2 regions of the Sedimentitalea sp. XS_ASV28 genome follow, and region 2 is predicted to be linked to the other one. Evidence: riboswitches for the same ligand, from Rfam matches in the RefSeq annotation. Region 2 holds a riboswitch; the other holds the start of a gene.

Region 1 (3,857 bases), on a different contig from region 2:
TTTCTGCGCGCGCAGGGGTGGGATATCGACCTTGCGGCGCATGTCCGGCGTGGCGGTCATGTTCTGGGCATTTGCGGAGGCTACCAGATGCTTGGACAGCGCGTGCGTGATCCGCAGGGCATCGAGGGACCGGCAGGGGAAACGCCGGGGCTGGGCCTCTTGGATGTTGTCACCGTGATGGAGCCTGAAAAGAGATTGACGCGGGTGCGGGCCGAGCATCTGGCATCAGGGCAGAGGTTCGACGGCTATGAAATCCATATCGGTCAGACAGACGGTCCGGATTGCGCCCGACCCTTCGCGCGTATCGACGGTGTTGACGAAGGCGCGATAAACGGCACCGGACGGGTGATGGGGAGCTATCTGCACGGGCTCTTTCGCAATGACGGGTTCCGCTCGGCATTCCTGTTCGGCCTTGGCGTGGCCAATGCGGGCCTGCGGTATGACGCGGAGGTCGAGGCCACGATGGATGCGCTGGCGGATCATATCGAGACCCATCTGGACGTGCCCGGATTGCTTGCGGTTGCGCGTTAACGCGAAATACCCCGGCGACGCCGGCGCAACAGGTAGATATCCATGATCCAGCCGTGATCGGCGCGGGCGTGCTCCCGCGTGGTGCGGATCTGCTCTGAGACCTCATCGAGCGGGCCGCTGATCAAAATCTCCTGGGCCATCCCCACATAGGCCCCCCACCAGATGTCATATTGCGCCGCGTCGAGAGTCTGGAAGGAACATTCGCCATCCAGCATGATCATCGCGGTGTCGGTGCCCTGCGGCCAGCCGGTGTCGCGCAATTGTCGGCCCGTCGTCACCATGAACGGCGCGCCGAGTTCGTTGACCGGAATGGCATGCGCGGCGGTCAGCGCCTGCAGCGCGGTGATGCCGGGAATGACGCGGGTGTGCGGTTGCGGATTGAGCCGTGCGGCGATCCTCAGCGAACTGTCATAGAGCGAGGGATCGCCCCAGACCAGCAACGCAACCACCCCGGCCTGCGGGCAGGTATCCATCGCGGCCTGCCATCGTGTTGCGATTGCGTCGTGCCACGCGTCCACCCCGCGCAGATACCCGTCATCGGTCCGTCGCTGGGGGATGTCGAAATACGCGATGCGCGGGGGCTCATCGGTCACGTCGTTTATGATGGTTTCCCGCAACCCGGCGAGGTCCGATTTGCCGGCCCCCTTGCGCGGGATCAGGATCAGGTCGGCGCGCCGGATGGCCTCCACCCCTTCACGGGTCAGGTGATCCGGATTGCCGGTTCCGATTCCGACCAACAACAAGTCTTGCATGACAAACAAAAGGCCCCGTCGCGCGAACGGACGAGGCCCTGCTCCTTGTTGGTTGCCCTCAGGCGGCGTTGTGCAGGCGATCCGTGACCAGCGCGGAATGGCGCAAGCCCTTCATGGATTTGGCCGCGGCCAGCACCGCGAGATCGATCAGCGGCTCGATCAGCACGACCATCATGTAGGCAAGTCCGAAGCTGCCGACCGAGGCAAAGGTCTCGGCACCTGCGCCTTGGCCATAGAGTGCCCAGAACGCGACCCAGGCGACAACGCCGCCTTGATAGGCTGCCGACAGTTTCAGCACATCGGTGTATGTCAGGTCGACATAAGCCACGTCCTGCGGCAACATCTTGCGCGCCATTGCCCCGATGGCAAAGAGCGGCACCAGCAGGGTGGTGATGTTGACGAAATACATCGGCATGTCGGTCGGGGCAAAGAACAGGCCCTGAATCAAAAGCCCGGCGGCGAGACCGACGGCGGCGGGCGCGATGCCGAGGATCAGCAATAATGTCGTGCCAAGGATAAAGTGGACCTCGGAAACACCAACGGGGAAATGCGGCAACACCTCGAAGAATACGAGCACCGCCGCCGTCGCCAGCGCGCTGCGCGCGACGAAGGACGGGACAGAGCGGGTTTTCAACTCGTCAGCAATCAGTTTCAGCGAATAGCCCGCGGCGGCGGCTGCCGTTCCATAGGCCAGTACCATTTTGGCACCGTGCACGATTCCGGGTTCGATATGCATGTTCTTCAATCTCCTTACCGCCAACCCCGGCGGATTACGTGGCCGCCAGCGCGACCGGTTTCACCACGGCAGGTTTCCTGACTTTCGGATCGGCGCACGTGCTGTCCCTTCCCGGCATTGTGCCAGTGGTTCCATCGACGCGTGCTCCCCGATTACAGTTGCGGGGGCAGTCCGGGCATTTCACCCTGTTCCCTATTATCCCAGACCTTGAGAGCCTGGGCACCGTGTTCCCTTTCATGGGAGAGATGCGTGTCTTGCGTCAAGCCCAAAACCGGCACTCAACCCTCTGCCAGCGGCCCGTAGAGGATCAGCGCGGGCGCCGTACCCCGCTCGGTTGCCAGCCGTTCGGCGAGCGCGGAAACGGTGGTACGGTGCAGCGCCTGTTCTGCGGTGCCGACGGCTTCGGCCAGCAGCGCAGGCGTATTTGACGGCAAGCCGTGCGCGACGAGCAGTTCCGCCAGCCTTGGAAAGGTGCGTTTGCCCATGAACACCACGGTGGTTGCCTGATCATCCGCGAGCGCGGCCATGTTGAGGTCCTCGGGCAATTCGCCGGCGACATCATGGCCGGTCACGAATTGAACCCGGCGCGCGGTCAGCCGTCGGGTCAGCGGTATGCCCGCCGCCGCCGCCGCCGCGCAGGCCGACGGGATGCCGGGTATGATCTCATGGTCAATGCCGGCCTCCCGCAGCGCGACCAGTTCTTCTTCGAGCCGTCCGAACATGCCGCCATCCCCCGACTTGAGCCGTACGACCCTGGCGCCGCCCCGGGCATAGTCGACCAGCAGGCGGCTCACGTGGTCCTGCTTGGGCGAGGGACGCCCGGCGCGCTTGCCGACACCCACAAGGTCGGCGCCGGCTCTGGCATGTGACAGGATCGGCCCCGACGACAGGTCGTCAAACAGGATGGCGTCGGCGTGTTTCATCCGGTCGACGGCCTTCAGTGTCATCAGGTCCGGGTCGCCGGGACCGGAGCCGACAAAGGACACGAACCCGCTCATCGCGATGCCTCCGCGATCAGGTGAAAGAACGTGCCGGTGACATTGCCTCGTTTTGAACCGGTTTCGGCAACCGTGGCCCCCTCGGCGTCGGTGACATCCGCAAGCGGCATGTCGGGCTGTTCGAGAATGGTGGAATAGTGAAACTCGTGGCCGCGCAGGGCGGCGTCGGCGGCAAAGCCGGGCATCGCCGTCGTCAGCATTGCCTTGCGGTAACCAAGATGGAATTTCCGCTTTTCATACGAGGTGACAAGACCTATCAGCCCGGCCATCCGGTGGCGGATGCCCGCCTTGTCGATCAGTGCCTCGCCCAGTGCCATGTAGCCGCCGCATTCACCGTGTACGGGGCGAGACGCCGCATGGTCTCGCAGCCCGGCCAGGAAACGGCTCGCTGCGGCGATCCGCCCGGCATGCAGTTCCGGATATCCTCCGGGCAGCCATACCAGGTCTGCCTCCGGCGCGGGCGGCTGGTCCTGAAGCGGTGAGAACGGCATGATCTCGGCGCCGGCGTCACGCCACCCGGCCAGCAGATGGGGGTAGGTGAAAGAGAATGCCGCGTCCTGCGCCAGAGCGATCCGTTGCGCGGGCGGACGCGGCAGCGCGGCCGACGAGGGCCCGCCCGGGCGCGAGGAGGCCGCCGCCCGCAGTGCGTCAAGGTCGACATGTTCGCGCAGGAAGGCGGCATAGCCCGAAATCGCGGTTTCGAGATCCGGATGCTCGACCGCCTGTATCAGACCCAGATGCCGCTCGGGTAGCGTCAGGTCGCCGCGTCGTGGCAGCACGCCCAGCACCGGCAGCCCGGCCCGCTCCATCCCCAGCCGCGTCAGGCGTTCGTGCCGGGGG
Region 2 (3,857 bases):
GATGCTGACCATGATGGCGGTCATCAGGGTGGTCGCGCCGATCAGCACGGCTTGCACAGGGCGCACCGCGATGCCGAGCGATGCCGCCGATGAGGTCCCAAATGAAAACGCATCCATGGCACGGGCAAACCAGAAACAGGCGAGCAAGCCGATCGCAGCGGCCGGCAGGGCGAGCGAGACATCCGGCCAGCGCACCCCCGAAAGATTGCCCAGCAGCCAGAAGATGATCCCGCGCGCCTGTTCAGCATTGGCGGATTTGGCGATGAAGAACGATGTCAGCGCGTTGAAAAGCTGTGAACCGGCAATGCCCGCCAGGATGAGCTGTGCCGAGCCGCCGCCCGCCGCCCGCGCCAGCGCGGCAACCAGCAGAAAGGCCAGCGCGGCACCGCCAAAAGCTCCGGCGGAGATGCCGATGAGCCCGCCGCCCAGACCGAGGATCGACACCGCGACCGCCCCGGTGCCGGCCCCTGCGGACACGCCGAGAAGGTACGGGTCGGCGAGTGCGTTGCGCACCAGCGCCTGCAAGACAACGCCGGACAGCGCAAGCCCGGCACCGCAGGCCGCCGCCACCAGCGTGCGGGGCAGGCGGTAACTCCAGATGATACCCGCGTCGATCGGATCGACCAGATGGCCCGCATCCCAGAGCCGGTTGGCAAAAACCGCCAGCACCATGCGCGGCGGCAGCGGTGTCTCGCCGATCATCACGCCGGCAAAGATCGCGGCAAACAGAACGGCCATCCCCGTCACGCCCCACATTGCAACGGGTTTGACATGTGTCACGGGAATGGCCGCATGGGTCATTGCCGGTCGTACTCGGCCAATGCGTCGGCCAGGGTTTCAAGTGCGCCGATATTGCGGATCGAGGGATCCATGCCATGTGCATCCAGGATCAGGATGCGGTCATTTTTGACGGCTTCCATCTGGCTGGCGACCGGGTCGCTGCGCAGGAACTCCAGTTTTTTCCCGATGTCATCGGCCTCGAAGCGGCGGCGCTCCATGCGGGCGGCCACGATTACGGTCGGATCGGCGCGGGCGATGGTTTCCCAGCTGACGGTTGGCCATTCCTCGTTGCTCTCTATGACATTGGCCAATCCAAGCGCCTGCATCATATAGGCCGGCGCACCGCCCTGGCCCGCGACATAGGGATCGATGTCCATTTCCGCAGACGAGAACCAGAAGACCGCCGAAGCGTCGTCAAGTCCGAGGCCGCGGGCCTTTGCGATCGCCGATTCCTCGCGGGCGCGCAGGTCGGCGACGAGCGCCTCGCCCCGGTCACCGACATCGAAAATCCGGGCGAGTTCGAGGATGCCCTGATAGACGCTGTCCATCGAGAACAGTTCCAGACGCGTGCCATCCGACCCTTTCGAGTTGTCCTTGCCAACGCAATCGGCGGGCAGCGTGTAGGTCGGAATGCCGAGATCGGAGAATTGTTCACGCGTGGCGACGATACCCTGCGGACCGACATGCCATTCATATTGCACCGCAACCAGGCCAGGGCGCTTGGCGACGACACTTTCAAAGCTCGGGTCGTTATCGGCCAGACGTTCGACCCCGGCGTTCAGTTCCGCGTATTCCGGCAACACGTCGGTGAACCAGACCGATGTTCCGGTGACCTTGTCGCCAAGCCCGAGCGCATAGAGAATCTCGGTGGCCGCCTGACCGACCGACACGACGCTGGCGGGGGCGGCGTCAAAGGTGACCTCGACGCCGCAATTCGCGAGCGTCAGGGGGTAGGTGGTCTCGGCCCGCGCGGGCATAATGAGGCAGGCCGCCGCCAGGCTCCCTGCGGTCAGGGTTCTGATGAACATGTATGGTCTCCGGTTGATGATGCGCCCGAAGACAGGAAAGACATGTCGTGCCCGTCGCTGACGAAATCAGCCGCACATATGGCAACCGGGCTCGTTCTGACTGTGATGATCCACTGGAACCATCCGGGAAAAGACTTCATTCGACACCTCTCCGGACACCCCGTCCGGGCCGCGTTGCAGTTATGTGCCGGCAGGTCTCCTGACTGGCGGGTCATGGTGGACAGCGACCTTCCCATGGACCAGCCACAGTGGATGTCTCGCTGCTCACTCGCCGCTTACAGTTGCGGGGGCAGTTCCGTTTCGCCAGATGGCGGCGGATTCCCTTTTCATTCCTTGCGAAAACCGACCCGTGCTCGATACCGGTCGAAATGTCCGCTCGCAAGGTCTTTTGTTGCGCGCCGGCAAAACGGACGCGCGTTCATGATGCGCCGCTTTGGACGTGGTTGCCGCGAGTGCGGCCCGGGTCCGCACGGACCGCCCGCCTGTTCAGTTCAGCCGTGCGCGCAGAACCCGTACCATGTTTTCGCCCATGACCTTGCGGATCTGCGTGTCGGTCAGGCCCTGATCCAGCAACGCCTGGGTGAGAGCGGGCAATTCCGACGTGTCAAAGGCCGTTTCGACCGATCCGTCGAAATCCGAACCCAGCGACACATGGTCTTCGCCCACGGTATCGATGGCCGCCCGGATCATGCGGGCCACCCCGTCCGGCGCTATGTCGCCGCAGGCCACCTCGGCCCAATAGCCGATGCCGATGACCCCGCCGGTTGCCGCGATGTCCCGCATCAGATCGTCCGGATAGTTGCGTTTGGTCGCGCAATGCCCGTGAATGCCCGAGTGGCTGACGACAAGCGGTATGTCGGTCATCGCAATAACATCGCGGGCCACCTGCGGGCTGGAATGGGCAAGATCGAGCACCATGTTGCGCTGCACAACCTCGTTCACCACGGCCCGGCCAAATTCGGTCAGCCCGTGATTGCCCAGACCATGCAGCGATCCGCCGAGCGCGTTATCAAAGAAATGTTGCAGCCCCACGAGGCGATACCCGGCGGCTTCGAGGATGTCGAGATTTTCGAGCTTGCCTTCAAGCGGGTGCGCGCCCTCGATCCCGAGAATGCCACCCACGGTTCTTGCGCCCTTTGCGCGCTCCGAAAGCACCGCGTCAAGGTCCGCGCGGCTCTTGATGATCCTGAGACTGCCGGGGGCCTGGTCGGCAAATCCCTGCAGTTTCTCCGCCTGGTAGACGGCCCGTTGCAGCAGGCTTTGCCACGTGCGCGGCGGCCAAAGCTGTCCCACGGCAAGCAGGGTGATATTGTCGAATGCTTCCGCCGAGTTTTGTTCATAGTTCTGCCCCGCCGGACTCTTGGTGACGGCGGTAAACACCTGTAGCGCGACACCGCCCTCGATCAGACGGGGCAGATCGACCTGCCCATAGCTTCCGCGTTCGGTGAGATCGCGATTCCACAACAGCGGATCGGCATGCCAGTCTCCGACGATCATGTCGTCATGCAGATCCTGCGCCGCCGGGGAGACCGGGTAGGGATCATGAGGCACCACGGCGTTGCGCGCACGTTCGATATAGCCGGGTGCAAAGACAAAGAACGCGCCCGCCAGTACCAGAAGGAGCAGCAGGAACCGCCCCAGCCATTTTGCGAAACGTCGCATGGAGCCTCCCAGGGTTGTTTTGCAGCCGAGCCTAACCGGTGACCGGAGAATGACAATCGTGACTTTGCGGCAAAGGGGTTGGGTGCATCGGTGCCGTTGCGCTAGGATCGGGGGCAACTCGGGGTGCGGGCGTGGATGATCCGCGCCAGTTGGCGGTTTGCACGGTCGGCGGACGATGACAGACCGGGTAGCCGAAATGGCGCGGACGTCATATATCCTATCCGCACCTGCAAGGAGAGAGGCGATGGCCGGTGGATGGGCGCGCGATGGCGCGGTGAGCGAGCAGATCGAGGCTTCGATTTCCGATGAACTGGCCCGGCTCAAGGCGCGGCGCGCACCGGAGGGCGAAAGCCTGACACATTGCGCGGAATGCGACGAACCGATCCC

Evidence for each region. A riboswitch is a leader RNA that binds a small molecule or an ion and turns the genes downstream of it on or off. The one in region 2 is predicted to bind cobalamin.
Region 1: linked by a shared signal. The riboswitch ahead of AB9K34_RS13425 (energy-coupling factor ABC transporter permease) and the one ahead of AB9K34_RS20000 (ABC transporter substrate-binding protein) in region 2 are both predicted to bind cobalamin.

The regions. Positions count from the first base shown of each region.
Region 1 covers NZ_JBGFGP010000143.1:35,364-39,220, forward strand. Annotated here, with positions in the region: gene AB9K34_RS13415 (cobyric acid synthase) at 1-531, shown strand, start outside; gene cobF (precorrin-6A synthase (deacetylating)) at 528-1,283, opposite strand; gene AB9K34_RS13425 (energy-coupling factor ABC transporter permease) at 1,342-2,019, opposite strand; cobalamin riboswitch at 2,069-2,261, opposite strand; gene cobA (uroporphyrinogen-III C-methyltransferase) at 2,298-3,017, opposite strand; gene AB9K34_RS13435 (cobyrinate a,c-diamide synthase) at 3,014-3,857, opposite strand, start outside.
Region 2 covers NZ_JBGFGP010000166.1:190,311-194,167, forward strand. Annotated here, with positions in the region: gene AB9K34_RS19995 (FecCD family ABC transporter permease) at 1-756, opposite strand, end outside; gene AB9K34_RS20000 (ABC transporter substrate-binding protein) at 798-1,808, opposite strand; cobalamin riboswitch at 1,980-2,170, opposite strand; gene AB9K34_RS20005 (dipeptidase) at 2,295-3,470, opposite strand; gene AB9K34_RS20010 (DksA/TraR family C4-type zinc finger protein) at 3,715-3,857, shown strand, end outside.